Regions from separate parts of the Mycetocola sp. Y442 genome, predicted to be linked through region 3. Evidence: predicted binding sites of a transcription regulator. Region 3 holds the regulator's gene; each other region holds the start of a gene.
The links. The regulator HrcA, encoded in region 3, represses chaperone genes, less so after heat shock. The targets are predictions, from matches to a motif close to TTNGCACTCGNNNNNNNCGAGTGCNAA.

Region 1: the regulator HrcA is predicted to act here: its motif matches at 5,249-5,275, upstream of groES (co-chaperone GroES).
Region 2: the regulator HrcA is predicted to act here: its motif matches at 3,689-3,715, upstream of AC1X6S_RS01355 (Hsp20/alpha crystallin family protein).

The regions. Positions count from the first base shown of each region.
Region 1 covers NZ_JBXHBV010000001.1:1,276,089-1,285,690, reverse strand. Annotated here, with positions in the region: gene tsaD (tRNA (adenosine(37)-N6)-threonylcarbamoyltransferase complex transferase subunit TsaD) at 1-941, shown strand, start outside; gene AC1X6S_RS06085 (DUF4190 domain-containing protein) at 966-2,210, shown strand; gene AC1X6S_RS06080 (hypothetical protein) at 2,215-2,547, shown strand; gene AC1X6S_RS06075 (nitroreductase family protein) at 2,550-3,356, shown strand; gene AC1X6S_RS06070 (SRPBCC family protein) at 3,414-3,887, opposite strand; gene AC1X6S_RS06065 (class I SAM-dependent methyltransferase) at 4,010-5,206, opposite strand; gene groES (co-chaperone GroES) at 5,351-5,647, shown strand; gene rarD (EamA family transporter RarD) at 5,747-6,805, shown strand; gene AC1X6S_RS06050 (ABC transporter substrate-binding protein) at 6,947-8,224, shown strand; gene AC1X6S_RS06045 (ABC transporter substrate-binding protein) at 8,446-9,602, shown strand, end outside.
Region 2 covers NZ_JBXHBV010000001.1:278,623-288,224, reverse strand. Annotated here, with positions in the region: gene AC1X6S_RS01375 (LacI family DNA-binding transcriptional regulator) at 1-215, shown strand, start outside; gene AC1X6S_RS01370 (Fur family transcriptional regulator) at 285-764, shown strand; gene AC1X6S_RS01365 (response regulator) at 883-1,521, opposite strand; gene AC1X6S_RS01360 (GAF domain-containing sensor histidine kinase) at 1,533-3,176, opposite strand; gene AC1X6S_RS01355 (Hsp20/alpha crystallin family protein) at 3,795-4,244, shown strand; gene AC1X6S_RS01350 (hypothetical protein) at 4,418-4,567, shown strand; gene AC1X6S_RS01345 (DUF5979 domain-containing protein) at 4,916-6,391, shown strand; gene AC1X6S_RS01340 (hypothetical protein) at 6,450-6,740, opposite strand; gene dhaM (dihydroxyacetone kinase phosphoryl donor subunit DhaM) at 6,806-7,531, opposite strand; gene dhaL (dihydroxyacetone kinase subunit DhaL) at 7,528-8,181, opposite strand; gene dhaK (dihydroxyacetone kinase subunit DhaK) at 8,241-9,242, opposite strand; gene trpD (anthranilate phosphoribosyltransferase) at 9,358-9,602, opposite strand, start outside.
Region 3 covers NZ_JBXHBV010000001.1:605,548-615,149, reverse strand. Annotated here, with positions in the region: gene AC1X6S_RS02920 (alpha/beta fold hydrolase) at 102-842, opposite strand; gene lepA (translation elongation factor 4) at 988-2,841, shown strand; gene AC1X6S_RS02910 (DUF1990 family protein) at 2,842-3,495, shown strand; gene hemW (radical SAM family heme chaperone HemW) at 3,525-4,748, shown strand; gene AC1X6S_RS02900 (DUF4870 domain-containing protein) at 4,761-5,372, opposite strand; gene hrcA (heat-inducible transcriptional repressor HrcA) at 5,641-6,663, shown strand; gene dnaJ (molecular chaperone DnaJ) at 6,745-7,842, shown strand; gene AC1X6S_RS02885 (16S rRNA (uracil(1498)-N(3))-methyltransferase) at 7,846-8,586, shown strand; gene AC1X6S_RS02880 (histidine triad nucleotide-binding protein) at 8,634-8,984, shown strand; gene AC1X6S_RS02875 (PhoH family protein) at 9,109-9,602, shown strand, end outside.

The sequences.
Region 1 (9,602 bases), 670 kb from region 3:
ACGCGAGGTACGGCGGCGTCGTTCCCGAGGTAGCGGCACGGGCGCACCTCGAGGAACTCGTTCCCGCCATCCGCCACGCTGTCGCCGAGGCTGCTATCTCCCTCGATGACCTCGACGCCATCGCCGTAACGAGCGGCCCAGGGCTGTCGGGTGCCCTCATGGTCGGCGTCGGCGCGGCCAAGGCGCTCGCGGTCGCGCTGGACAAACCTCTCTACGCGGTCAACCACCTCGTCGGGCACGTCGGTGCCGACATCCTGGACGACTCCGGAACTCCATTCGAGTATCCGACGATCGCTCTGCTGGTTTCCGGTGGGCACACCTCCCTCCTTCTCGTGCGCGATCTCGTGAGCGACGTCGAGCTGCTCGGTGAGACGATCGATGATGCCGCAGGAGAAGCTTTCGACAAGGTTGCACGTATTCTTGGGCTCCCGTACCCCGGTGGCCCCCAGATCGACAGGGTCGCAGCGGCCGGAGACCCGAACGCCATCAGGTTCCCGCGCGGACTCAGCCGACCGAAAGACATGGAGAAGCATCGGTACGACTTCTCGTTCTCCGGTCTCAAAACCGCGGTTGCGCGCTGGGTGGAGCAGAAGCAGGATGCCGGACTCGAGGTGCCAGTAGCGGATGTCGCCGCCGGCTTCCGGGAGGCGGTCGCGGATGTGCTCATCACCAAGGCGCTCGCTGCCTGCGCCGACTTTGGTGTGCCGCGGTTGCTGCTCGGTGGCGGAGTCGTCGCGAACGCCCGGGTCCGGGCGCTCGCCGCGGAACGGTCTGCCGCGGCGGGAGTGGCTCTGCGCATCCCACCGCTGTCCCTGTGCACAGACAACGGCGCGATGATCGCCGAACTGGGCGCGCAGCTCATCATGGCGGGCCACGCACCCTCTACACTCGACTTCTCGGCAGATTCAACACTTCCTGTGACGGATATCCAGGTGCACTAGCACCGCGCGATGAAGGAGACGCCCATGTCAGATCCTCACGGCCCCGACGGAGTTCCCCCGGCGCCACCGGTGCCGCCGACAACTCCGGAGCCGAACGTGCCATCGATCCCGGCTCAACCGACTCCGCCGTCGCCGAGTGAACCGACGCCGTCGCCCACCGAACCGGCTGCACCGACTCCCGCCGAGCCGATCGCCCCCCGACCCGCCGAACCGGCTGTGCCGACACCGGTGGAGCCCACGGTGCCGGCTCCCGTCGAGCCGGGGCCGCCACTGCCGACCGAACCCGAAACACCGGGGCCGGGCGCACCATCCTCGCCCTTCCCGCTGGCTACCGCTGCTCCCCAGGAGCGACCGCGGACGTCGGAGCCGGGTGGGGTCCCGCACCAGTCCTCGCCGGCCACGCCGTACCGTTCCGCGGGAGCGCCACCGGTCAACCCGTTCCCGCAGGTGCAGCCCGTTGCGGCACCGGCTGCCGGTGCCCCGGCACCGTATGGGGCTCCATATCCGGGTCAGCAGCAGCCCCAGCACGCGCCGGGCCAGCAGTCTCAGGCCCAACAGCCACAGGCCCAGCAGTCACAGGCCCAGCAACCGCAGGGTCCACAGCCACAGGCTCCGCACGGTCAGCAGTATCCTGGCCAGCAGCAGCAGCAGCACCCGGCATCCGCCCAGTACCCCGCGTCGCCCCAGTACCCGGCATCCGCCCAGTACCCCGGTCAGGCCCAGTACCCCGCGTCCGGCCAGTACCCCGGTCAGGCGCAGTATCCCGTTCAGCCTCACAATCCCGGTCAGCCGCAGGCTCCCTGGCCGCCTCAGCCTGGCAACCCTCAGCCCGGCAATCCTCAGGCGTTCGCCCCAGCGGGCTATGCGCCGCCATTCGTCCCGTCCCCTCAGGGGCAGCCGCCGGTACAGCAGGCATACGGGTCACCGACTGCGCCGTATCCCGGTCAGCAGGGGTACGCGGGTGCGCCCGGTTATTCCGGTCAGCCGCAGTACCCCACGTCCCCGAAGCCCCTAGCGCCGCCCAAGCCCAAGATGGGCCTGATCGGTCTCATCCTCGGAATCATCGGCGTTATCGGCGGCATCATTTTCGGCTGGACGCTTCCCCTGTCGATAGCCGCGATAGTCCTCGGCCTCGTCGCGCGCAAGAAGGAAGTCGACGCCCCCGGCCGATCCCTCGCCGCCATAGTGACGGGCGTGGTCGGGCTTCTTCTTTCCCTGGGCTGGCTTGCGTACAGCGTGATCACCATTGCGGCCACGACAGCGGGATAGGTTCATGTCCCAACGGGTTCCACCGGTGCTTTTCGCCGTCGCCGCGTCCAGCTACGCGGCCAACTGTGCGCTCGGTGCCGGCGTTGCGACAGGCCGTGTGCACACGGGCAACTTTCGCTGGATTCATCACGCTCTCTACATCACGACAGTGACAACGAGCGTGATCGCGGTCAGTTCCCTGCTGTGGAGCCGCAACCGGGCAGGACTGTTTCTCCTGCCAGCGGCGATCCCCCTTGCGGTGATACCGCGGGCGAGCGCACGGTCGCCCAGGCACGTGCGGACAGCGCTTTCTGCAGCACCGTTTTTCGTACTCAGTGTGATCAAGGCCTGGAGGTAGGCGTGGAGTTTCTCGATGTGGTTCGCCGGCGGAAGACAACGAACGGCCCGTTCCTGCCGGACAGGGTCAGTGAGGAACACCAGCGTCTGCTGATGGAAGTGGCCGGTCGCGCCCCCTCACAGTTGAACAGCCAGCCGTGGCGATTCGTGATTGTCGATGACCCGGACACGATCGACACCATTGCGAGAATCAGTGGCGACAGCATGACCGAGGCGATGTCGAACGGCACTTTCTTCGAGCGCTACAAGCCGTATTTCCGCTTCAGCGCGAGCGAAATGGCCGAAAGACGCGACGGGATGCTGTTCGACAAGCTTCCCGCTGCGTTGCGGCCGTTCACCACACAGGTGTTCACCAAGCGTGGCCAGAAGCTCATGAATGCGATGCGTGTTCCGCAGAAGCTCGGTGAAGAGAACCGCAAGCTCGTCGCCGGCTCACCGTTGCTCATCGGCGTGATGCTTGACCGCTCGGAGTATCGCCCTGGCGAGCTGAGCTCGTTCTATTCGGTGTTCAGCATGGGTGCTGCGATGGAAAACGTCTGGCTGACCACCGTCGAACTCGGCATGGGGATCCAGTTCGTCTCGTTCCCGATGGAAGTCCCGGGCATGTGGGCGAAGATCGAGAACCTGCTCGAGGTGCCCGATTCCCTCGAACTCATGGCTGTGTACCGCCTCGGCTATGTGCCGACGGAACAGCGCCGCCCCGCTATCGACTGGACGAGCCACGAACGCAAGCTGCCGTCGCAGTACGTGTTCCGCGGGACATGCAAAACGCCACAGACCGGCTGGGACCCTCCCGTTTCACACGGGTAGCCCAGCCGGCCTGCGGCGTCGGCCCGACGGCGGTCAACCGCCGACGGGTGCGCTACATCAGCGACCGGTTGCGTCGGGGGAGCGGTCGACCTCGCCGCGCCAGGCTCCGGTCTCGAAGCCGTTCGACTCGATGAGCTTCTTGAACTTCTTGAGGTCGTGACCGATCTGGATGTCGTCGACCTGGAGCAGCGCTCCGGCGTGCTCGAGGATGCCCTGCGGTGACCAGTCGAGCCGCAGCGAGATTCGCGTCTCATCCGCGCTCAAGCGGTGGAACGAAACGACACCGGCGTGATCTTCGCCGTCTGTGCTCGTCCACGCGATGCGGGTGTCGGGGATCTGCTCGGTGATCTCAGCGTCGAATTCGCGTTTGATGCCGGCAATCGACACTTTCCAGTGGGTCTGGGTGTCGCTCGTCTGAGTCACGTCGTCGACGCCGCTGAGGAACTGCGGGAAAGATTCAAACTGAGTCCACTGGTTGTATGCGGTTGACACGGGGACGTGAACGTCGATATCGGCGTTGACAGTTGTCATGAGCGCTCCTTCTGGGTGAGATCCATTGTGTGATCCCAGAGAACCACGGGACGCCTCACAGTGTCGAGGGGTTGCGGGTCGGGCGGGTCTTCGTCAACTTTCTGGAGCGACTGTGCCGCGGGTCAGTTCCGGGGGATCCGCTCGCAGAGGAGCGCGGCGTGCTTGCCGTTCACGCGGGTGAGCACAATCGTCGCGCTCTTGCTGCCGCGGAGCGCCATCCGCTTGCGGAAGACCGCCGGATCGATGTCTGCGCCTCGCTTTTTCACCTCGAGCGTCCCGATATCGCGCCTCGCGAGCTCCCGCTTCAGTGTCCGCTCATCGAGCGGGAACCTCTCGATCACGCGGAACGCCGTGGCGAACGGGGTCCGGGCCTCGGTGTCGCCCGTGAGATAGGCAATGCCGGGGCTGAGCATCCCCGCACCGATCTCGCGCGCAACGTCGCCGATAAGCCTCGCCCGGATGACCGCGCCGTCCGGTTCGAAGAGAAATTCGCCGGGCTCACGCACGTCGACATCCTCACTGTCGGCGGGAGCGGTCAGTTCGTGGGTTCCCGCCGAGTCGAGGACGAGCGCTGACCGGCGCACCCCATCGCGGGCGAGGGCGCCGAACCACAGGCCGAGCTCGACGACCTGCCCATCGACGCTGACCCATTGGGCTTCAGCGTCGTCGGGAATGAGTGATCTGTCGAACCCTGGGCCGAGTTTGACACCGACGGGCTGCGTTGCGGCACGCCCGAAGACCAAATCGAGCGACGGGCTGTAATCCTCCGGCCGGGTCAGCCGAGTGGTGTTCGAGTGCCCGGCGGTGCGTCTGGCCGGATCGAAATAGAGCCCGTCGAATGCGCTCGTGTCGATGTCCTCCGCCTTCGCGTGCCTCACATCGGCGGTGGGGAAGGGGGCGAGGTTGTAGCTGGCGACTGTCGCGGTCACTTCGTCGGCGTCGACGGCGGTAACCTCGAGGTCCATCGCGGCCATCGCCATGGCGTCGCCCCCGATCCCGCAGCCGAGGTCAGCAATCCGGGTGAGTCCCGCCGAGCTGAATCGGCCGGCGTGGAGTGCGGCGACGCGCAACCGGGTGGCCTGTTCGAGGCCAGCCTCGGTGAAGAGCATCCGCGACGCGAACTCGCCGAACTTCCCAACAGCCTTCCGCCGGAGCCTGACCTGCGTCAGCACGGCCGCGACGAGCGCGGGCGAGTGGCCTTCCGCGCGCAGTCGTGACACGGTCCCAACCGGGTCGGTGTCGGCATCCGACCCCCCGACCTGGTCGATGAGGGTGAGCCCATCCGGCGTCAGTAGTTCAACGAGTTCGGCTCTCTCCATCGTGCAAACTTATCAACCCGGATGCTGTGCGCTCGCCCTACGTTGGCACTCACGTTGCGAGAGTGCCAACGGATCCCTACACTGGCATTAGCACTCTCGATGTGAGGGTGCTAACTCAAGTCTTAGTTTAGAAAGAGGTCAACCGTGTCGGTCAGCATCAAGCCGCTCGAGGATCGCATCGTCATCAAGCAGGTCGAGGCAGAGCAGACCACTGCTTCAGGTCTCGTCATTCCTGACACCGCCAAGGAGAAGCCGCAGGAAGGCGTCGTCGAGGCTGTCGGCCCCGGCCGCATCGACGACAACGGCAACCGAGTACCGCTCGACGTCGCCGTCGGCGACAAGGTGATCTACTCCAAGTACGGCGGAACCGAGGTCAAGTTCGACGGCCAGGACTACCTGGTCCTCTCGGCTCGCGACGTGCTCGCGGTTGTGGTTCGATAACTCAAACGAACTGAAGCCCGGACGGTGACTCACTGTCCGGGCTTCTTCGTCTTAACAGGCGGTTGCCCCGCAGGTGCGGAGTAGCATCGATGGGTGCAGATGACCCCAGAGCCGGTTCCGGCCAATAGTGCAGGCCCGACAGGCAATGCAGCTCCGACAGGCAATGCAGGTCCGACAGGCGGTGCGGGCCCCGAAGCGGCGGCCACCGGCGCAGTGGCTTCTCCCGACGCCCCGCTGAGCCGCCCCGGCCTCATTTTCGCCGTGACCGCATACACGCTGTGGGGCGTTCTTCCGCTGTACTTCCTCCTGCTCGCGCCGACGGGCCCGTTCGAGCTTGTCGCGGCCCGCGTGATCTTCTCGCTGGTGTTCTGCATGTTCCTCCTGACGGTGACGCGCGGGTGGGCTCCCTTTCTCCAGCTCGCCAGGAATCCCCGGGTGTCTTTCACCCTCGGTCTCGCTGGCGTCCTCATCTTCGTCAACTGGCAGACGTACGTCTACGGAGTGCTCAACGGGCAGGTCGTCGAGACGGCGCTCGGTTACTTCATCAATCCCATCGTCACTGTTTTTCTCGGCGTGTTCTTTCTGCGCGAGAAGCTTCGCGTCGTGCAGTGGATCTCGGTCGGCATCAGCATTGCCGCGGTGCTCGTGCTCGCGATCGGCGCGCACGGCGTTCCGTGGATTGCCCTGATCCTCGCCTTTTCCTTCGGGCTCTACGGCTACATCAAGAAGCGGGTCGGGGGGACCGTCGACGCCGTCTCGGGGCTCACCCTCGAGACAGCGTGGCTCACGCCCCTCGCCGTCGTCCAACTCATCGTCGTCGGCTCCACCGCCGGACTGACCATCGGACAGGTCAGTGTCTTTCATACGGTGCTGCTCGTCGGTACCGGTGTGATCACGGCGGTGCCCCTGCTCTTCTTCGCCGCTGCGTCGCGTCGGCTTCCGCTCGTCTACATGGGCTTCATCCAGTTCTTCGCCCCCGTGATTCAGTTCCTCGTCGGGGTGCTCGTGCTCCACGAGGCCATGCCGGTGGAGCGGTGGATCGGGTTCATTCTGGTCTGGATTGCTCTCGTCGTCCTAACGGCGGACACGGTCATCAGTGCGCGCGGATCGCTCCGGCGACGCAATAAAGCTGCGTCTGAAGCGCCAGAACAGCTCTGATGCCGCTGAACTGTAACGATTGCGTCGCCGTTACACGTATGTAACGCCCACGTATTGTTCGGTGACGATTGCTCGAATATGTTGGCATCACGACAGTATTTAGCGCTGTCGGTTGGATACACGACACAGCATAGGAGCAACATGGGCGTCTTCACCCGGGCTACGGCCTCCCGCTCACGCACCCGCACGATCACACTGGGTTCTCTCGCAATCCTCGGAGCCAGCGCGCTGGTCCTCACCGGTTGCAGCAGCCCAGGTGGCGGCGAAGGTGACTCAGACCAGCCAGCAGGCGACCTGACACTCAAGATCGGCACGCAGCTGCCGCAGACAGGCAACCTCGCCTTCCTCGGCCCGCCCGAGGAAGCAGGAGTCGGCCTCGCGGCCAAGGAGATCAACGACGCCGACCTCGGGATCGAGATCGACGTTGTCTACGGTGACTCCGGAGACACCGACAACAAGGCATACGCAACCGAGGTGCCGCGACTTCTTCAGGAGGGCGTCTCGGCGATCATTGGCGCAGCCGCCAGTGGTGTGACCAAGCTCTTCATCGACCAGGTGACGGGCGAAGGCGTGATTCAGTTCTCGCCAGCCAACACCTCTGCGGACTTCACAACGTGGGACGACAACGGGCTGTTCTGGCGAACTGCCCCGAGTGACGTGCTGCAGGGTGAGGTCCTCGGAAACCTGATCGCTGAAGACGGCAACGAAACCCTCGGCATTCTCTACCTCAACGACTCGTACGGGACCGGCCTCGCCGAATTCACGACAGAGGCGTTCGAGAACGCGGGCGGCGAAGTCGTCGAACAGCAGTCGTACAACACGGGCGACACCTCGTTCGACGCTCAGGTCAGCGCACTGAAAGCGGCAAACCCCGACGCAATCGCCCTGATCGCGTTCGAGGAGACCAAGACGATCGTTCCCGCGCTCGCCGGGTTCCCGTCCGACAAGCTGTACTTCGTCGACGGCAACCTCGCCGACTACTCAGCCGATTTCCCTGCAGGTACCCTCACGGGCGCCAAGGGTACGCTGCCGGGTCTCGACACCGAGTCCCTCGGTGACTTCACCGACCGCCTGCAGGAGTTCTGGCAGGGCGAGGGCAACGAGGAGCTGAAGGACTACAGCTACGCGGCTGAATCCTACGACGCCGTCGTCCTTCTGGCGCTGGCCGCGATGGCGGCAGGCTCCACCGACGGCGAGGACATCGCAGGGAAACTCCAGGAGGTCTCTGGTGGTTCCGGTGACGGTACCACGTGCACGTCGTTCAGCGAGTGTGCTGAGCTGCTCAACGATGGCGAGACGATCGACTACGACGGAAACTCCGGCCCGGTCACGTTCGACGAGAACGGTGACCCGACCGAGGCAACGATCGGCGTCTTCCAGTACCTCGAAGACAACACCTACGAGCGCATCTCCGAGTAGTTCGTAACCGAAACACAACCGCAGGGCCACGGGAAACCGTGGCCCTGCCGTTCGTTAAGCCCGGCGCCACAGCCTCCCACCGCGCTGCGCTGGAGCGCGTCTCGTCCATTCACGTTCGGCAGACTCTCGTCATCCGGCCGGTGCTGTGTTAGCGTCATGTCACCCATTTGCGGGGAGGCGACCAGCCGCGTGTACCGGCCATCACAACGAAGTGAATGCACATGACACCACTCTCACGGCGCCAATTGCTCGGCGCTGGACTCAGCTCAGCAGCGCTCGCCATGCTTACCGGGTGCGCCACACCCGGGACCACGTCGGTCAACTCCCAACCGGTGATTGCCGCTGCCGGCGGCGGTGAAAAGATCACTCTGACCTACTGGGCCTGGCTCAAGGACCTCCAGAAGGTTGCCGACGTGTGGAACGCCTCGCACCCCGACGTGCAGGTCGAGGCCGTCTGGATCCCCGGCGGAAACGACGGCGGATACCAGCAGCTCTACGCGGCGCTTGCCGCGGGCGGCGGGCCGGACATCGGACAGGTGGAACTCCGATCCATTCCCGAGTTCATGCTCGTGAACGGGCTGGTGGACCTGTCACGGTACGGAGCCGACGACCACGCGGATCTCTATGACAAGACGCTCTGGAGCCAGGTGAGTTACGTGGACGGTGTCTATGGCATCCCGCAGGACTCAGGTCCCATGGCGATGTTCTACCAGCCCGAGGTGTTTGCCAGGGTAGGTGGATCTCCGCCGTCGACCTGGGACGACTGGCTCGGGCTCGCGCGAGAGCTTCGCGGCGCTGGCGCGTACATCGACTGCTTCCCACTCGCTGACGCATCCTTCTTTGCGGCGCTGGCCACCCAAGCCGGTGCGAGCTGGCTGAGGGCCGAGGACGACGGGTGGGTGATCAACATGACCGACGAATCCACCCTGCAGGTCGCGCGGTTCTTCGACGGCGCGATCGACGAGGACCTCGTTGAGAGCGGCTATGCGGCGTACTCGCCCGCCTGGTTCGCCGCAGCGGCCAACGGCGAGATGGCATCCGTCGTCACCGGCAGCTGGGGCGACGCCATTATCGAGGGCGTGAGCAACGGCGCGGGCAAATGGATGGCGGCACCCATGCCGACCTGGGGCGACTCAGGCTTCGGGTCGAGCTACCTGGGCGGCTCCACCGCGGCCGTCTTTGCCAACAGCGCCCACCCGAAGGAAGCCCTCGAGTTTGCGGTGTGGATGACCACCTCGCAGGAGGGCATCGACGCCATGATCGACAACAGCGGCATCGGCTGGTCGCCGGCGCCAGACGTGATCGGCGCGAAACGGGAGCAGCCATCCGAGTTCTTCAGCGGCCAGCGCTACAACGAGGAAGTCTTCGTCCCAGCGAC
Region 2 (9,602 bases), 330 kb from region 3:
CACAGTTAAGCGTCACCGGATTCGACGACACTCCACAGGCGGCCTGGACGACGCCCCCGCTCACGACGGTCTACCAGCACCTTGAGGGCATGGGCGCCATGGCGGTCCAGACCATCCTTGCCATGGCTGAGGGGCGGGCCGCCTCGTCCAGCCACGTTGAGTTGGGAACCTCACTGACAGTGCGCGGCAGCACTGCTGGGGCGCCCAACGGTTGATCTCACCGGCGCTCACGGACGGCGGTTCCCGCCCCTTCACAACCCGTGTGCTCCGTGGCACCATGACGTATGGACGCCAGCAGCCCGTCACTCCACCGGGATCTGCATCATGCTCCCGAACAAGCCCTGTCTCTCGCCATCGCCCGATTGCAGGAGGCGGGAGAACGGCTGACGGGCCCGCGCCGCGCGGTACTCGATGTCCTTGCCCGCCACCATGAGCACCTGACCGCCGATGAAGTGGCGATGATTCTCGAGACGCGGGGCATCCACCGTGCCACCGTCTACCGCACGTTCGAGGTCCTCGCACGTCGGGCGATCATCGCGCAGCGGCAGCAACCGGGAGGTGCCGTCGCGTATCACCTGGTCACGACTCCGTCGGGTCACGAGCATCTTCACGGCGTCTGCAGATCCTGCGGGCAAGTCACCGTCCTGCCCGTTGACGCTTTCACGGACAGCTCAAGAGCGATCGCCAGTGCGTCCGGCTTCCTGTTGGAACCGGAACAGAGCGCTTTTGTCGGTCTGTGCACCGCCTGTCAAGCCGTCGTCTAAACAGCGGACAGCGAAGGTCCCTGGTGTCCGGCAGTTCCTGTCGCGGCACTCGGGGACTCGTCGAGGCTCGCGCGCAGTAGTCCCGCCCAGGGACGCCCGGCTGTCCCGGGTGATACCGTCAACCGACCGGGCGATCCTCGGTGGGGCCGGCGTGCGCCGCTCCATAGACCGCGGCCTGGGTGCGCCGCTCCATACCAAGCTTGGCCAGAAGACCGGAGACATAGTTCTTCACGGTTTTCTCGGTGAGCCCGAGCTTGCCGCCGATCTGCTTATTGGTCATCCCGCCGGTGATGAGGCCAAGCACCTGGTGCTCGCGCTCGGTGAGGTGGGGCGCAACAGCACCGGTCTCCCGATTGGCCGTACCGGCCACGAGCGTCTCCGGCGTTGCCTGCGGCGGAAGAAGAACGCGTCCGAGCGCCGCCTGTCGGATCGAGTCGAGCAGGCTGCTTCCGTGGATGCTCTTGAGCACGTATCCGGACGCCCCGGCCATGACGGCGGCGTTCGTTGCCTTGTCTTCGCCGTACGCGGTGAGAATGAGGCACCGCGTGTCGACGTGTTCCGAACGGATGCTCCGGCACAGGTCGATCCCGTTGCCGTCGGGAAGGTTGACATCAAGAATCACTACATCCGGGTGGGTCGCTGCCACCCGTGGCAGTGTGCGGCGGACCGAATCGGATTCACCCACGACCGTCATGTCCCGCGCACCGTTGATCAGGTTGGTCACACCGAGCCGGACGATCTCGTGATCGTCAACCACGAACACCCGGATCATTGGTCGCCCTGCTCACCGAACGAGACGTTCCAGCATGCTCGAGTGCCTCTCGGCACGCGCGGTTCGAGAGTGAATGTGCCACCGTACCGCTCGGCGCGGCGCGCCAGATTACCGGTGCCGCTTGCGCGCTCCGCACGAGGGTCGATACCGATACCGTCGTCGTCGACCGTGATCGACACACCGGAGTCGCCCAGCTTCACGTCGATCGCCGTCGTCTCTGCCTGTGCGTGTTTGGCGACGTTTGTGAGTGACTCCCTGATCACCGCAACAACGTCATCGGCGAGGCGCCGCGGGATCACCATGTTGGGACAGCCGGAAAAGGCGACGCGGGGTGGCGAGCCCAGCGCCGGTGTCAGCTGGATGATGACATCCAGGACGCGGTGGCGCACGCGGGTTGCGTCGGACGGCGGAGCCGATATCCGGGTGAAAACTGCACTCCTGATATCGGAAATTGCTGCGTCGATCTCCAGGGTGTGTGTGTCGATCGCCGCAGCATGCGTCGGGTCGGCGGCAGCAAGCGCCTGAAGGCCGAGCCCGGTCGCAAAGAGGCGCTGGATGACGTTGTCGTGCAGGTCCCTGGCTATCCGCGCGTGGTCCTCGATGACTTCGAGCCGCTGTCGGTCCAGCCTGGCCCACGCCAGTGCAACGGCGAGTCCCGCCTGAATAGCGAATTCCGAGATCGTGTCTATTTCCCCACGCGTGAAACCAGGGCCGCCTGGCTCACGCGCGACGCACAGCGCGCCGATCGCGCGTCCCGAGACAACGAGAGGCACGGCCGTCACCGCGCCAAACGCGATAGACCCGCCTGCTGAGCGAATTTCGTGTCCGCTCTCCGAACTAATGACAGTGCCGGAAACCACTGCCTGAGCCGCGAGAGACCCATGCGCCGGGTACACGGTCCCGACGGCCTTCTCGGACAGCACCCCCTCCGCAGCTTCGACTTTCATTTCGTTCTCACCGGGACCCGGCACCACGACGGACACCAGCGTGGCCGGGAGAAGCATCGCAACCTTCGATGCGACCGCCGCGAGCACGTCTTCGGCACAGGCGGTTAACAGCGTCGAGGCTACCTCGGAGAGAGCCGCTGCCAGCAGTTGTTTACGGTGGGTCTCCTCAAACCGCCGTGCATTGTCAATCGCGACTCCCGCTGTCTCGGCAAGCTCCACCACGAGCTCCTCGTCGAGCTTTGTGAATCCGCCGTCACGGCGATCGGCGAGGTACAGGTTGCCCAGGACCTCACCGCGAACCCGAACGGGCACACCGAGAAAGCTGCGAATGCTCGGGTCGCCTGGCGGGAATCCCACCGATTGCGGATCCTCCCGGAGATTATCGAGGCGGACCGGACCACGGGTTTCCGTCACCGCCTGAAGCAGATCGTGGGTCCCGGGCTGAATGTGCATGGTCCCGCCCTCGACGCTCGGCGTCCCGGTGTGAATCAAGCGTTCAATGTGACCGTCGGGGTGAAGCACGCCGAGCGCACCATACCGAGCGTTGACCAGGGTGGTCGCGGACTCGGCGATCCGTTTGAGCACAGAGTCCAGTTCGAGATCTCCGGCCACAGCAACGCTCGCATCCAGCAGGCTGCGCAGTCGCCCCTGCGTCGCGCGTTCGCGTTCGGTTTCGCGTCGCAGAGAACTCACTGTTCGTTCAAGCCGGGCCACGGTTCTCTCAAGATCAGAGAATCTGGCATCCGGCAGTTGAAAAACTTCGTCGATCATCGTGCCCCTCCCCCTGCTCATGGAGCACCTGCATTTTACATGCACGTGCCCCACAAGGCACTGCGTAATTCGGACACTGTTAGCGCGACAGTCACACTCCGTTCACTCTCGTGAACGACTGCTGTTGCGTCGGCAGTTCAATTGCGCGCGTTCCCCCGCGAGCCATCTTCTATTTGCTGACCAGAATGCCCTGACCCGGGTCGTCTCCATAGAGTCCAAGGTCCCGAAATTGTGAGGGACCAGAGGCGATAGACCCCTGCCGCTTGCGCCTGCCTCTGGTAGCAGTCGACCCCCGTCTGCCCTCCCCTGCTCCCTCTCCCCCGACATCGTGCACGTCCCCGCGGTCCGGCATGACCTACGGCTCTAGCCGGACGTGGGGCGGCAGACGAGCGTATTTTGTGCGCACGACCAGCCGGAACCGTGAGCCACCGCGTTCGGCACTTCAGACGCGCTACTGGCGACTCGGGCGGCCTTCTCGCTCGCGAACGTCAACAAATGCACACAACCGGATCGCCCGCGGTGGTCCTGAAAGGCGACATCATGAAAAACAGTCTCGAACGATTTGACCCGTTTGCCGGTCTGGAGGCGCTGACCCGCGACTTCGAGGATGGCATCCTGCGTGCCTACCGCGGAAAGCTGCCAACGACAGATGTGTACACGCGCGGCGACGACGCGCTCGTTGTCGAAGCACACCTGCCCAATTTTGACGAAGACAACATCACGGTGAATGTTGACAGGGGCGCCCTTGTAATTCAGGCGGAGCGCCATGAGAAGGACGAGGACAAGAAAAAGAAGTACGTCCTCCGGGAGAGCAGCAGCAGCTTCTACCGCAGGATCGTTCTTCCTGAGCAGGCCGAGGAACAGGACATTTCGGCTGAGTTCACGAAGGGCGTCCTGACGGTGAATGTCCCGCTGTCCAAGGGCGCCTCTCCCCGGCAGGTTCCCATCGGTTCCGGAGGCAAAACTTCCGGAGAGAAAAAAGACGACTGATCAACCCAGCGCAGGAACGAACGGCCCGTAACGACAGCGCGGTCCCGCTCACGCGAGGCCGCGCTGTTGCTTGCTGGTCAACCGACCAATGACGTTCGACTCTACGGCGCACGGATGGCTGACGAGAGGATCACCCGACGTCCCCGGATTCCGGGGCCCGTCGAAGGAGCAGCATGAACGATTCAGTCATCCACCGTCCGGCGCTCATCGGTCCAGACGATCAGGAACTCCCCGAAACGCAGCCGCTCGATGTGATCGAAGTGGTTCACGCCCAGCGGCCGGCCGAGGCACCCGAAGAACGACGACGACCTTCTTCCGCTTGAGAACCACTCCCACAACGACGCACACATGACTGCGTTGCGCTCAGCCCGTCTCCGTCCGTCGCCCAGGCCCGCGTTCGGCTACTGGCGCTGTGTTCGCTTGCGTTCGCAATGTGCATGGGACTCATGTTCGTCGGTCCCAGCCCGTCCGCCCAGGCGCAGCCGACTGACCCGATGCCCATTGTCGAGGCTGTGTTCGGCCCGAATACAGAGATCTATACGGTCAGCATCGGCGCGGGACTCACGGTTGACGGATTTCAGCCGCCGAATACGACTACGCAGGACCCGACAGCGCCATACCCCGCAACGGACCCGGCAGGATATGAACCGCGCAACGATACATTGGCGCGGATGATCAACACCGCAAGCGTCGAGGACCCCAGCCTCGTCGGGGCAATGTATTGCATCGACCTCGGGGTCCCCACCGCGCCCAACCTCGGATACGAGAGCGGGACGTGGGAAGAGACAAACGTTCCCAACCTCGGTTACGTCACCTACATTCTCAACACCTATTACCCCACGACGAGCCTGCCGGAAGGCCTCACCAACAACCAGCGAGCGGCGGCCGTCCAGGCCGCGATCTGGTATTTCACCGACGCATTCGTTGTGAGTTCGACCGAGGCCGTCGTTCGGGCGGCAACAGCAGCAATCGTCGCTGCCGCTCAAACGAACGGCCCTACCGTTGAGCCCCCAGCACCGGACGTCACAGTGACTCCTCCGAGCGCAGCGGCTCCGATCGGTAGCCCCGCTGGGCCGTTCGTTGTCCAGGCTCAGGACGACTCCTCGCTCACCGTATCGGTTCCCGCTGGCTCGGAGATGTTCAGCGACGCCGCCGCAACAGTCCCCCTGGCGAATCAAAGCACCGTGCCATCCGGGACATCGATTTGGGTGACGAATTCGGCCGGAGCCGCGAGCGAGACGGTGCTCACCGCCCGGGCGGCCGTCACGGTTCCCGCGGGCCAGGTCTACGTGCACGACGACAATAACCCTCTCTACGAAGAGGCTCAGATGCTGGCCCTCGCGTCCGCTACGGAGCTCGAGGCGACCGCGCAGGCAACAGCCACCTTCGTCGTCGTCGGCACGCTCACCGTTCAGAAGTCCTTCGTCGGAACGGCAGCGGGGACGCAGGGCGCGAGCCAGTGGCTCATTGACTGTGGTCCAGGCTCTGTATTCACCGCGGACATTCCGGCTGGCACGACGAGCGATGAGGTGTTCGAGTTCGAGAACATTCCCGCAGGGAGTACGTGCTCCATAACCGAACCCATCCTCGGCACCAACACCGTGGCCGTCGTGACGTCTGACACCCCGGTCGAGGTGCAGGTGCCGGAGACAGGCGCATCAGCGGTCGTCACCAACACCGTCGAGTTTCAGCCGGGAGGGCTCGAGGTGACCAAGGTGATCACGGGAGCGGCGGCGGGCCACCAGGGCGAGATCGTCCTGCTGATCGACTGCGGGGAGGTTCTGAGCGACTCCTTCGTGATCCCAGCGAACCAGCCCTCTGGAAAGTATGTCCGCGCCTACGCTGAATTGCCGGCCGGAACGGAGTGCACAGTGACCGAGAGCACCTCAGGCCAGTCGAGCGCGATCGAGGTCGAACCGGCCGCAGACGTCACGGTGACAATCGCGCCGGGCGCGATCGCGGAGGCGGTCCTCACCAACACTGTGACGGCAGCGGACGGCTGGCCGCAGGGTGACCGGCTTCCTGCGACCGGAGCAGGAGAGCCCGCGCTTCCCCTGCTGCTGGCCGGTGGCACCGTCGGTGGCGGGTTGCTTCTCATGCTGGCATCGACTGTGATGCGGCGCCGGACGCGGGCAGCCCGCGAGTGAGTTGAGCGGTTGACAGGACTGATCCTGTGGCCGGCACGTGAACCAGCCAGTGACAGGATCAGTCCTTGCGTGCGGGCGGCGGAGCCGGATGCCGTTCCATACCCAGTTCATCGAGCGGCGATGTCGTCTCCGGAATACGGCTGTGATCGATCGGCGCAGGGCAGATGAGAATGGGGTTGGACGTGCTGTGGTCGATGACATGCTCCCTCATCGGATGGCCGCAGACCGGACAGGGCGCCGCAGCGCGCTCGGCCTCGATATCGGTCACTGCATCGGACCCATGCCCGTCTTCCGAGCGGGACTCGGGCGCGCGCTCAGGGCTCTGTTCAGCGTTCTCTGGCGTTGTCATGGCAGCCATGCTACGCCCGATGCGCCGGGAAGAACGCTGCCATTCGGCACGTCGCGCGTTGCGGTTCAGGACTCGCCGAAACCGGATTCCACGAGGTCCGCGAGCGCATCGACGGCATCCCGTCCGGCTGGATCCGCAGTGGCGATCTCGGCACTCTTTCCCTTTTGAAGACCGAGCGCCATGATCGCGAGGAGGCTTTTCGCGTCCCTGCCGTTGACGGTGACCGGTGTGTCAAAGGTGCTGGCGAGCTTGACGAAGTCCGCCGCCGGGCGTGCGTGCAGCCCATCACGATTAATGATCGTCACCGAGCGGGAGTAACCCCCGTGAGTCTCACTGTCATGAGCCGGACCGGCAGGAGCGGGACTTTCGACGTCAGCGTCCTGGTTCCGGGCAGGCGAAGAAGCAACAAAGACGTCGACGGCCGATCGGGCGGCAGCCGCGACGCCATCGATGTCCGCCCCGGTCTGGGCGGCGACAGCGGCGGCAACCCCTCCCTCAACGAGAGGAGCGTCGATGATGCGAACGGATGCCCGCTTGGCGTCGTCGAGGAAGTCGAGCGCTGTCTCTGCGGTGAGGATAGCCGAGCCGAGATCGCAGAGGATCGCGACTCCGCCACCCGAGTCCGCCCGTGAGATGGCCGCGGTGATTCTGTCGAAGCTCGTTCCGATTCCGTCGTCGTCGGTGCCGCCGGCCGGAACGAGGGACACGTCCGGCGCCATCTGACCCGCGAGTTGCACGAGGCCGTTGGCGATCAGTGTGCTGTGTGAGACGAAAACGAGCCCGACGGTCACGACGTAGTCTCCGTCGACGTTGCAGCTGTTGTTGCGGCAGCCCGGAGGAGGAGGGCGGTCGACTGCGCGCCAGGATCGCGGTGGCCGATGGCACGCTCGCCCAGGTAGCTTGCCCGGCCCTTGCGGGCGACGAGCGGCTCCGTCGCTTCTGCACCGCTTTCTGCAGCATCCGCGGCGGCGGCGAGAACGCCAGCTTCGTCCTGTCCCTCGGCCGCCGCGGCCGCTGCGGCGTCAACGGCCGGCGTCCAGGCATCGATCATGGTCTTGTCACCGACATCCGCTTTGCCACGGAGGACAATGCCATCACGCGCAGCCCGCAGCAGCGAGACGACGGCAGCGGAATCAAGCTCGGGGACGGACCCGACAGCGCCAGCCGCCTTGAGGTACGCGGTCCCGAACAGCGGCCCTGATGCTCCTCCCACCGTGGAGATGAGCGTCGTCGCCACGAGCTTCAGCACGTCTCCCGGAGTGGCTTCGGCGGGGAGGTCGTCGAGTTTTGAGAGGACAGCGGCGAACCCCCTGTCCATGTTCTCGCCGTGGTCACCGTCGCCGATGTCGCGATCCAGCGTGATCAACTCGGCGCGGTGCTCGGCAATAACTGCCGCGCTTGCTCGAATCCAGTTGATCGCCCACGGGGTTCCCAGAGCCATGTCGTTCCTTTCAGTCGGTTGCCGGCCGGCGCAGCTGCGGCGACCCGGATGATGCGGGGTCAGCGACCCCAGCGGAGCGCCGCGGTCTGGACAGGGGCGTCCCACAACTCGGTGAGCTCGTCATCGAGCCTGAGCACGGACAGCGAACAGCCCTGCATCTCCAGCGATGTCGTGTAGTTGCCGACGAGCGATCTCGTAACCTCGATCCCCCTGCCAGCGAGCACCTCAGCCGCGTGCCGGTACACGATGTACAGCTCAACAAGTGGAGTCCCGCCCATACCGTTCACGAGCAGGAGCACTCTGTCGCCAGTGGCGAAACCGCCGTCGTCGATAATCGGCCCGAGCAGACGGTCCACGATACCGTCAGCCGGTTCGAGTTTGATCTTCTCCCTGCCCGGCTCGCCGTGGATGCCGATCCCGATCTCGATCTCGTCTTCGGCCAGTTCGAAGCTCGGCTCTCCGGCGTGGGGCACGACGCACGGCGTCAATGCGACGCCCATTGACCTCACGTTCGCGTTGACCCGCTCGGCCACCGCAGCGACGTCGTCGAGCGCATCGCCGCGCTGTGCAGCTGCTCCCGCGATCTTCTCGATCAGGACGGTCCCTGCCACACCGCGACGACCGGCGGTATAGAGCGAGTCCTGTACGGCGACGTCATCGTTGACGATCACGCTCCGCACCTCGACGCCGTCTGCCGCGGCCAGATCAGCGGCAGTTTCGAAATTGAGGACGTCGCCCGTGTAGTTCTTCACGATGTGAAGCACTCCGGACCCGCCGTCCACCGCGTGCGTGGCAGCAACAATGGGGTCGGGGGTCGGCGAAGTGAAAACCGGGCCAGGGACGGCGGCGTCGAGCATTCCAAAGCCGACGAACCCGGCGTGGAGCGGCTCGTGGCCACTTCCGCCGCCGGAAACGAGGCCGACTTTTCCGGTCACAGGCGCGTCCGCGCGGACGACGAACATGGGGTCTTCCGACGCGCGCACGATATCCGAGTGGGCGGCAGCGAAACCGGCGACCGCTTCGGTAACGACATTCTTCGGGTCGTTGATGAGCTTCTTCATTGAAATCTCTCCAGGTGACAAATAGGACGCAAAAGAGCTACTTCGATCGCCGGACGGTGGGGCCGACCGGCCTGAAGCTCAACCTAGCCCCGAAGAGCCAGCGAGGTAAGGGGCATCAGGCCCCGGTAGCGCCGGCCGAGGTGGCCGCAACCCACTCGTCGAGTTTTGCCGCAGCGCGCCCCGAGTCGAGCGCATCCCGCGCCACCTCCATCTGTTCCGCAAACCTGTCGAGAATGGAAACCTGCATCTGCGTGGGGTCCTCGGCGAGACGGTAAGCCACGAGGCCGGCAGCGGCGTTGAGCAGCACGATATCGCGAACGGCGCCTTTCTCACCGTAGAGCACGCGACGGACAACACCGG
Region 3 (9,602 bases):
TGTGTTCTGAATGGAAGTGCCGGTCAGCGAGAGAGGGCGCATTCCGACGAAAATCGTGCGGAGTAATCCACACGCAAGTCAACACGTCACTCTACCAGTCGTCAGCTGTTACCGGAAATCTCCGACGGTTGCGCGCCCAGCGTCGCAGCGGCATCCGTGATCGCCCTCGTGAAATCCTCCGGTTTGATGAGGCTCACGAGGTGGGTGGCCCCGCGGATGACGACGACGGATGCCTGCGGCTTGGCGGCAGCGAACGCTCTCTGGTTGAGCCGGAAATGGTCGAGGCTCCCCGTGACGAACCACACAGGACCCGGGTAGTGGGCGAGGCTTCCGATCGGGTCGAGCCGGCCGACCGCCCCGAGGGCGGTATCCATGACGTCGAGCGCCACGCCGCCAGCGGCCATGTCGGCGAACCCCGCTGGCGGCAGGAACAGTCGTGCCATCGTGTCATTGAGCCACGCGCCGCGGTCCGGCAGGCGGTGAATGAGCCGGGCAAGCGCCCGGTAACCCCAGAGGCCCGGCCCACGGGGGAGGGTGAGGCAGCTCGCCGCGACCAGCCCGGCAACCCGGTCGGGGTGGCTGCCTGCGTAGTCGATGGCGATATAGCCTCCGAGCGACAACCCGACGAGCAGCGCCGGCCGACCAAACGCGTCGATGGCGTCGTCGATGGCGGCGTGGGCGGCCTCGATGCTGAACGGCTCTGCCATTCGTGTGCCGTGACCGGGCAGGTCGATCGCGGTCACGTCGAACCCCGAGGCGCGCAACTGTTCGACCTGCGCGCGCCACATGGTTCCGGACGTACGGATGCCATGTACGAGGACGATCGGAGGGGACGCGGCCATTCCCACATCCTGCACCCTCCCGAATGGCGATGCCAGAGGCTGACACCTCGGCCGGGGAGCTTCGTCGCGGTCGCGGCTCGACGCGAGGCCGGGGCATGGGACAATAGGGAGTTAGTCCACCCCACAACGAGACACTGAGGAACGCGTGAGCCCCAAAGCTGCGAAGGCACTCGAGCCTGCCGCTACCGACCCGTCGCTCATCCGCAACTTCTGCATCATCGCGCACATCGACCACGGCAAGTCGACGCTGGCAGACCGGATGCTGTCGGTCACCGGCGCTGTGAGCGACCGCGACATGCGGGCCCAGTACCTGGACCGCATGGACATCGAACGCGAGCGCGGCATCACCATTAAGAGCCAGGCCGTGCGGATGCCGTGGGAGGTTGACGGCCAGGCCTACGCACTCAACATGATCGACACTCCCGGCCACGTCGACTTCACCTACGAGGTGTCCCGTTCTCTCGCCGCGTGCGAGGGTGCCATTCTTCTCGTCGACGCCGCACAGGGCATCGAAGCACAGACGCTTGCGAACCTGTACCTCGCGATGGAGAACGACCTCGAGATTATTCCGGTCCTCAACAAGATCGACCTTCCGGCCGCTGACCCCGACAAGTACGCCAAGGAAATCGCGAACCTCATCGGCGGCTCGCCCGATGACGTGCTCAAGGTGTCAGGCAAGACCGGTGTCGGCGTCGAAGAGCTGCTCGACCGTGTCGTCGCGCGGATCCCGCACCCCGTCGGTGACCCGAACGCTCCGACCCGCGCGATGATCTTCGACTCCGTCTACGACACCTACCGCGGCGTCATCACCTACGTGCGAATGATCGACGGGCACCTCAGTCCGCGTGAACGCATCCAGATGATGTCGACGCGCGCCGTCCACGAACTGCTGGAGATCGGCGTCAGCTCACCCGAGCCCGTTCCTACCCAGGGACTCGGTGTCGGCGAGGTCGGCTACCTCATCACCGGTGTGAAGGACGTCCGCCAGTCGAAGGTCGGTGACACGGTCACCACCGCGCTGAAGCCGTCCACAGACCCGCTTCCCGGCTACACCGATCCCAAGCCCATGGTCTTCTCGGGTCTGTACCCGATCGACGGCAGTGACTACCCGGTTCTCCGTGACGCTCTCGACAAGCTCAAGCTCTCCGATGCGTCGCTCAACTACGAACCGGAGACATCCGTCGCTCTCGGCTTCGGCTTCCGCTGCGGCTTCCTCGGCCTGCTGCACCTCGAGATCGTCACCGAGCGCCTCGAGCGCGAGTTCAACCTCGACCTCATCGCTACGGCGCCGAGCGTGACCTACGAAGTGACGACCGACGACAAGAAGACCGTGACCGTCACCAACCCGAGTGAGTTTCCCAGCGGGAAGATCGTGTCGGTTGAGGAACCGATGGTCAAGGTCGGCATCCTCGCGCCGAAGGACTATGTCGGCACGATCATGGAGCTGTGCCAGGGCCGACGGGGTTCGCTCCTCGGCATGGAGTACTTCGGAGAAGACCGCGTTGAGCTGCGCTACACGATGCCGCTCGGTGAGATCGTGTTCGACTTCTTCGATCACCTCAAGAGCCGCACGCAGGGGTACGCGTCGCTGGACTACGAGCCGTCCGGTTCTCAGACCGCAGACCTCGTGAAGGTCGACATCCTGTTGCAGGGCGAGCAGGTCGACGCGTTCAGCGCCATCGTGCACCGTGACAAGGCGTACGCCTACGGCTTGCTGATGACTGAACGGCTGAAGAAGCTCATCCCTCGCCAGCAGTTCGAGGTGCCTATCCAGGCCGCCATCGGCGCTCGTATCATTGCGAGGGAGTCGGTCAGGGCCATGCGCAAGGATGTTCTCGCCAAGTGCTACGGCGGAGACATCAGCCGCAAGCGCAAGCTCCTCGAAAAGCAGAAAGAGGGCAAGAAGCGGATGAAAATGGTCGGTCGTGTCGAAGTGCCTCAGGAAGCGTTCATCGCCGCACTGAGCGGTGACACCGAGGTCGCGAAAGAAAAGAAGTAAGTGCGCCGGAGTAACTTTCAAGACCAGCCCGTCGACTACGCCGCGGTCGGCGCCACCCAGGCGCACGACCTCATGCAGTACCCGCCGCAGGGATTCGTGCCCTACGAGGCATCCATTCGCCTGGGCAGCGGAGCTGAACGGTTTGAGGCGGCGTCCACCTCGCTTCTGACCTGGGCTGTGCAGCGCGGCGCCGGCCTTCGCGTCGACGACGTCCAGGCCAGCTCGGGTGAGAGTTACGGCGGAATCCGCTACGCCGAAGACGGCTCGCCGCTCGAAGCGATCCATGTCTCCACCGAGCAGCGATTCGGCGCTGACGGCACGCCATACATCACGTCGGGCACCACCGCCCGGTTGCACGGCAGGATCGGCTCGTTCACGGTCGATGAGCAGATCAGGGTTGTCTACCTCATCGACGAGCCCAACGTCGTCGCGTTCGCATACGGAACCGTCGGTGGCAAGCGCGTGAGCGGCGAAGACGCGTTCCGCATCGAACGCCGCGAGGACGACTCGGTCTGGTTCCAGGTCCGGTCGTTCAAACGGCCGCTCGCACTGCGTTACCGGATCCTCCGGCCGCTGATGACCCTGCGCCACAAACGACTGACGACCGCGTACCTCCGCGCACTCTCGCCGTTGTGGACAGGCCCGGCCAGCTAGGTGATTCGTCACACACCCGGGACACACTGATGGCCGGCCCGCTTCCGCTCGGTGATCCCGCTCCGCCAGACGGATGCCTTCCGGCATCCGTTGCTGACGGCGCTCAGTCGCGGTCGCTCGCGTTCTACCTCCACGTGCCGTTCTGCCGCGTGCGGTGTGGTTACTGCGACTTCAACACCTACACCGCGACGGAGCTGCGCGGCGCCAAACAGTCCGACTACGCCGACGAGGCGGCCGCCGAGGTCGCGTTCGCCGCACGGGTTCTTCGGGACTCCGGCGTTCCACGCCGCGAGGTGAGCACCGTGTTCTTCGGCGGCGGAACGCCGACCCTGCTCCCGGCCGCCGACCTCGTACGCATGCTGAATGCTGTTCGCGCTCACCACGGCATTGCGCCTGGCGCAGAGATCACGACCGAAGCGAACCCTGACTCTGTCGATGCCGAGTACCTCCGCCAGCTCGCCGACGCAGGGTTCACTCGTGTGTCGTTCGGCATGCAGTCAGCGGTTCCGCGGGTGCTCGCCACCCTGGAGCGGACCCACGACCCCGAGCGCGTACCCCTCGTGGTCGACTGGGCCAAAGAGGCCGGCCTCCAGGTGAGCGTCGACCTGATTTACGGCACTCCCGGTGAGACCATCGACGACTGGAGCGTGTCAGTGGATGCCGCGCTCGCGACGCAGCCGGATCACATCTCGGCGTATTCGCTGATCGTCGAGCAGGGAACCAAGCTGGCCAGGCAGATCAGGTCAGGACTCCTCGCGCTGCCGGACGAGGATCTCCAGGCCGACATGTACGAGTTGATCGACTCCCGGCTGGCCGACGCGGGTTTCTCCTGGTACGAGGTCAGCAACTGGTCGACCTCGCCGTCATCGCGCTCACGGCACAACCTCGCCTACTGGCAGAGCCAGGACTGGTGGGGGATCGGGCCTGGCGCACACAGCCACGTCGGCGGGGTGCGCTGGTGGAACGTCAAGCATCCTGCGGCGTACGCCGGCCGGATCGCCGAGGGCGTGTCTCCCGCGGTAGGCAGGGAAACGCTCGATCCGGAGGCCCGCGAGCTCGAGCGTGTTCTCCTCGGGGCCCGGATCCGTGAGGGCATCGCCGTGCGGTCGCTCCCGAGCGAGGCCCGGGTCGCCGTGGCCGGCCTGATCGCCGACGACCTGGTTAACGCCAGAGCCGCCCTCGCCGGGACAATCGAGTTGACCCTGCGGGGGCGGCTCCTGGCCGACGTTGTCGTTCGGCGGCTGACCGCCTGACGAGTGGGTGGGCTACTTCACCATGCGGAACGCGAAGAAGTAGCGGTATGCCTCACCGTTGTTGACCTTCACACCGCCGATGATGCCGAAGATGATGCCGAGCACGCCGACGATCCAGGCGGCGGGGAACAGCAGCAGCCCGATAAGCACGACCGTGAGCAGCGCGCCGAGGATGTACAGGCCGATGACGAAGATCGTCACGGTGAGCTGGAAGTTCAGCGCTTCCTTGGCTTCCTGGCGAGCGAAAGGTCCGCGGTCCTTGAAGACCAGGTAGATCACCAGCGGGGCGATCCACCCGGCGGTTCCCGCGCCGAGGAAGGCTCCGAGCGCGCCGCCGAAGTGAGCGAGCGACGCCCACAGCTTGTCATCGGCCTGCGTCAGCGGGGTGGGGCCGCCGTACTGCTGCTGCCCATACTGCTGCTGGCCGTACTGCTGCTGGCCGTATGGCTGCTGTGGTGCGCCGTATGGCGGCTGCTGCGGTGCGCCGTACGGGGGCTGCTGCGGTGCACCGTATGGCTGCTGCGGTGGAACCGGCCCTCCCTGGTAGCTGGGTGGCACCTGTCCGCCGTCCTGGCCCTGTCCATGTGACGGATCGGGCTGGGAAGGCGTGTTGGGGTCGGTCATGGCATGGCCTTTCGATGAGGGGGACGCTGGGTATCAGCCGCGTCGACGAACGTCCGCGGGGGTGTGCGCCTTGTGGTACCCAACGGTACTGCCGTTGCCCCCATACAGGCAACGCTGAGCGCAATTACGACGCGGCGTGTCTCCGCGCTAGAATTAGCACTCAGGAGTATGGAGTGCCAACGCCGACTCCGCGTGCGGCATCCGCGAGTCAGTGCCCACAATCAACGCCCAGAATCAACGCCCGAAACCAGCGAAGGAGAAGACGGACATGGTCTCCGAACGAAGCCTCGAAGTGCTTCGCGTGATCGTCGAGGATTACGTCGCAAGCCGTGAGCCCGTCGGTTCGAAGGGGATCGTCGATCGTCACTCTTTCGGTGTGAGTGCCGCCACCATTCGCAACGACATGGCCCAGCTCGAAGAGGAAGACCTCATCAGTGCGCCCCATACGTCGTCAGGGCGGATCCCGACAGACAAGGGTTACCGGCTCTTCGTCGATCAGCTCGTTGAGCGGCGGCCGTTGTCCGCAGCCCAGAAGCAGGCGATTGAGGCGTTCCTCGGCCAGTCAGTCGACCTCGATGATGTGCTCGTCCGCACGGTCAGGCTGCTCTCGCAGATCACCAACCAGGTCGCGATCGTGCAGTACCCGTCGTTCGCCCGTGCGACGGTCAGGCACGTCGAGATCGTGGCTCTGAGCGATCACCGGCTGCTGACCGTGCTGATCACGGACACCGGTCGTGTCGAGCAGAGGGTCGTCGAGATCCGCGATCCTGTGGAACAGGAACTGCTCGAGTCCATCAAGACCCGCGTGAACTCGTCGCTCGTCGGACTCCCGGTCGAGGAGGCGTCGTCGACGCTCGACTCGCTCGTCGAGTCGAGCCCGCAGCTCGACAAGGAACTGATGGCGCGGATCACGTCCGCGCTCGCTGAGCAGTTCGGCGAGTACCGCCACGACAAGCTGATCATGGCCGGCGCCGCAAACCTCGCCAGAACCGAAGACGACTTCTCCGGGAGCATCTACCCGGTCCTCGAGGCACTGGAACAGCAGGTGGTTCTCCTTCGGCTGTTCAGCGAGATGGACACGGATGCCAACGGCGTCTCGGCGAGCATCGGCCGTGAGAACGCGTCCTTCGGTCTCGGTGAGACGTCGATCATCACAAGCAACTATCGTTCCTCTGCTGGCGAACTTGCCAGGCTCGGGGTCCTCGGACCGACGAGAATGGACTATTCGAACAACCTTGCCGCCGTTCGCGCGGTAGCCCGCTACCTCTCGCGCCAGATCGGCGACAACTAGTCACACTTGCGCGCGGCTCGGCGCGAAATACCCAGGAAGCTCGTCGAGCACATGTGCTTCCCAGACAACGAAAGGCCATGAGTGGCTGACCACTACGAAGTACTCGGAGTGTCCCGCGAGGCGACAACCGACGAGATCAAAAAGGCTTACCGCAGGCTCGCACGAGAACTGCACCCCGACGTCAATCCCGGGGCGGATGCCTCTGAGCGGTTCAAGCAGGTCACGCACGCCTACGACGTGCTCAGCGACGCCAAGCAGCGCCAGCAGTACGACATGGGCGGCTCCGGCCAGGGAGCGGCCGGTGGCTTCGGCGGCTTCGGCGATATCTTCGATACCTTCTTCGGCGGCCAAACCCAGCAGCGCGGCCCCAAGTCCCGCCGCGAACGCGGCCAGGACGCGCTGCTCCGCGTGGAGATCGACCTCGACGAGGTCATCTTCGGCACGCACCGCGACCTCGAGGTCGACACCGCAGTGCTGTGTGAGACCTGCCAGGGCTCGTGCTGCCAGCCGGGAACCTCTCCCATCACCTGCGACATCTGCCACGGCTCCGGCCAGATCCAGCGCGCCGTTCGCTCGCTCCTCGGCAACGTGATGACGTCGAGCCCCTGCGGAAGCTGCCGCGGCTACGGAACGATCATCGTTTCGCCGTGCGTCACCTGCCAGGGCCAGGGCCGGGTTCGCGCCCGCCGCACGGTGCCCGTCGACATCCCAGCCGGTGTCGACACCGGACTGCGGCTGCAGATGCCGGGCAGCGGAGAAATCGGCCAGGCCGGTGGACCCCACGGTGACCTGTACCTCGAGATCAAGGTCCGCAACCACGAGATCTTCAGCCGCAACGGTGATGACCTGCTCTGCACGCTCGACGTGCAGATGACGGATGCCATCCTCGGCGTGGAGACCACAATCCACGCGCTCGACGGTGATGTCGATCTCGATCTCAAGCCGGGAATCCAGAGCTCCGAGGTCCTCACCATCAAGGGCCGCGGTGTGACGAAACTGCGCGGTAACGGCAGGGGTGACCTGCGCATCGGCATCCAGGTCGTCACGCCGACCAAACTCGACCACCGAGAGAAGGAACTCATCAAGGCCTTCGCGGCCGGGCGCAAGCAGCAGGACACCCAGCTGGGTCACTTCCAGCAGGGCCTGTTCTCGAAGCTTCGCGATAAGTTCCTGGGCTAGCGCGTGGCCAACCTTTACCTGAACGAGGCGCTCTCTGAATCGCGGGCCGGAGAGCTCATCGAGCTCTCCGGTCCCGAGGCGAAGCACGTGACGACGGTGAGTCGGGCGAAGGTCGGCGACGACCTTCTCGTCGGCAACGGCAGGGGGCTGCTCGCCTGGGGAGTCATCGAGACCATCGAGGCCGGCCGGGTGGGCGTTCGTGTCTCCTCCGTTCGGGAGGACGCGCCGGTGGCCCCTGGCCTGGTTCTCGTGCAGGCACTCGCCAAGGGTGACCGCGACGAACTGGCGATCCAGGCGGCAACAGAGCTGGGCGTCTCGCGGATCATCCCGTGGGCCGCGGCACGCAGTGTCTCCCGGTGGGAAGGGCAGAAGAAAGAGAAGGGCAGGGCGCGCTGGGAAACCATCGTCCGCGAAGCGTCGAAGCAGAGCATCCGTTCGTTCGTCCCGTCCGTCGACGAGATCGTCAGCACGGCGGCACTGGCCTCGATGGCAGCTGAGCACCGCGTCCTCCTGCTCGAGCCGACCGCAACAGACAAGCTCTCCGACTTCGACCCTGCGTCCGACGGATCCGGTGGGGACATTGTTCTCGTCGTCGGGCCCGAGGGCGGAATCAGCAAGGAAGAACTCGCCGCTCTGACCACTGCGGGAGCCCGGGCGGTGCGGCTCGGAGACACAGTTCTGCGAACGTCGTCCGCCGGCCCGGCGGCACTCGCCGTCCTCAACGTTGCTCTCGGCCGCTGGTGACCTGTCAAGCCGGTCCACAACCGGCTCCCGGTTCGTAGGATAGAACCATGTCCGATACTGAGCGAAGCATTTTCAGCCGCATCATCGCGCGCGAGATCCCGGCAACGATCGTCGCGGAGACCGATTCCCTGATCGCCATCGAGGACATCGCACCGCAGGCACCCGTCCACCTGCTCGTCGTTCCGAAGACGGAGAGTTACCGGAACGTGGCAGAGCTCGCCGCGGGCGACCCCGGCCTGATGGCCGAGATGGTGGCTCTCGCCCAGCAACTCGCGAACGAGCGCGCTGGCGGAGAATTCCGCCTCGTCTTCAACACCGGTCCTTCGGCCGGTCAAACAGTTTTTCATGTTCACGCACACGTCCTCGCGGGGACTCTTGGAGAGGGAACACTTGCCTGATTCTGACGACCTTTCCGGCTCGAGCGAGCCGGTGACGCCCAACCGGGCGGCCCAGGACCGCGACGCAGCGGCGCCGTCGGCATCCGAATCGTCCGAAGCAAGCCTCCACGTCGACGGCGTCGCCATGGTCAGGCTCCTCGGTGCACAGGATCGTTTGCTCACCACGATCGAGACCCAGTACCCCGGTGTATCGCTGCACGTCCGCGGCAACGAGATCAACCTGTCCGGCGACCCCCAGCAGGTGCAGGCAGCGCGAACACTGATCCAGGAGCTCATCGAGCTGGTGAAGCAGGGCCAGGACCTCGACCCGCTCGAGGTGCGCTCGTCCGCCCGGATTCTCGACGACGCGTCTGGCCGTCCCTCTGAGCTGCTCGGCCAGGCGATACTGACCTCGCGCGGCAAGACGATCAGGCCCAAGACCCTGGGGCAAAAGGAGTACGTCGACGCCGTCGACGAGAACACCATTGTGTTCGGGATCGGCCCAGCCGGAACCGGAAAGACTTACCTCGCCATGGCGAAGGCCGTGCAGGCCCTTCAGCGCAAGGAAGTCGAACGCATCATCCTCACCCGGCCGGCCGTCGAGGCGGGGGAGCGGCTCGGCTTCCTCCCAGGGACCCT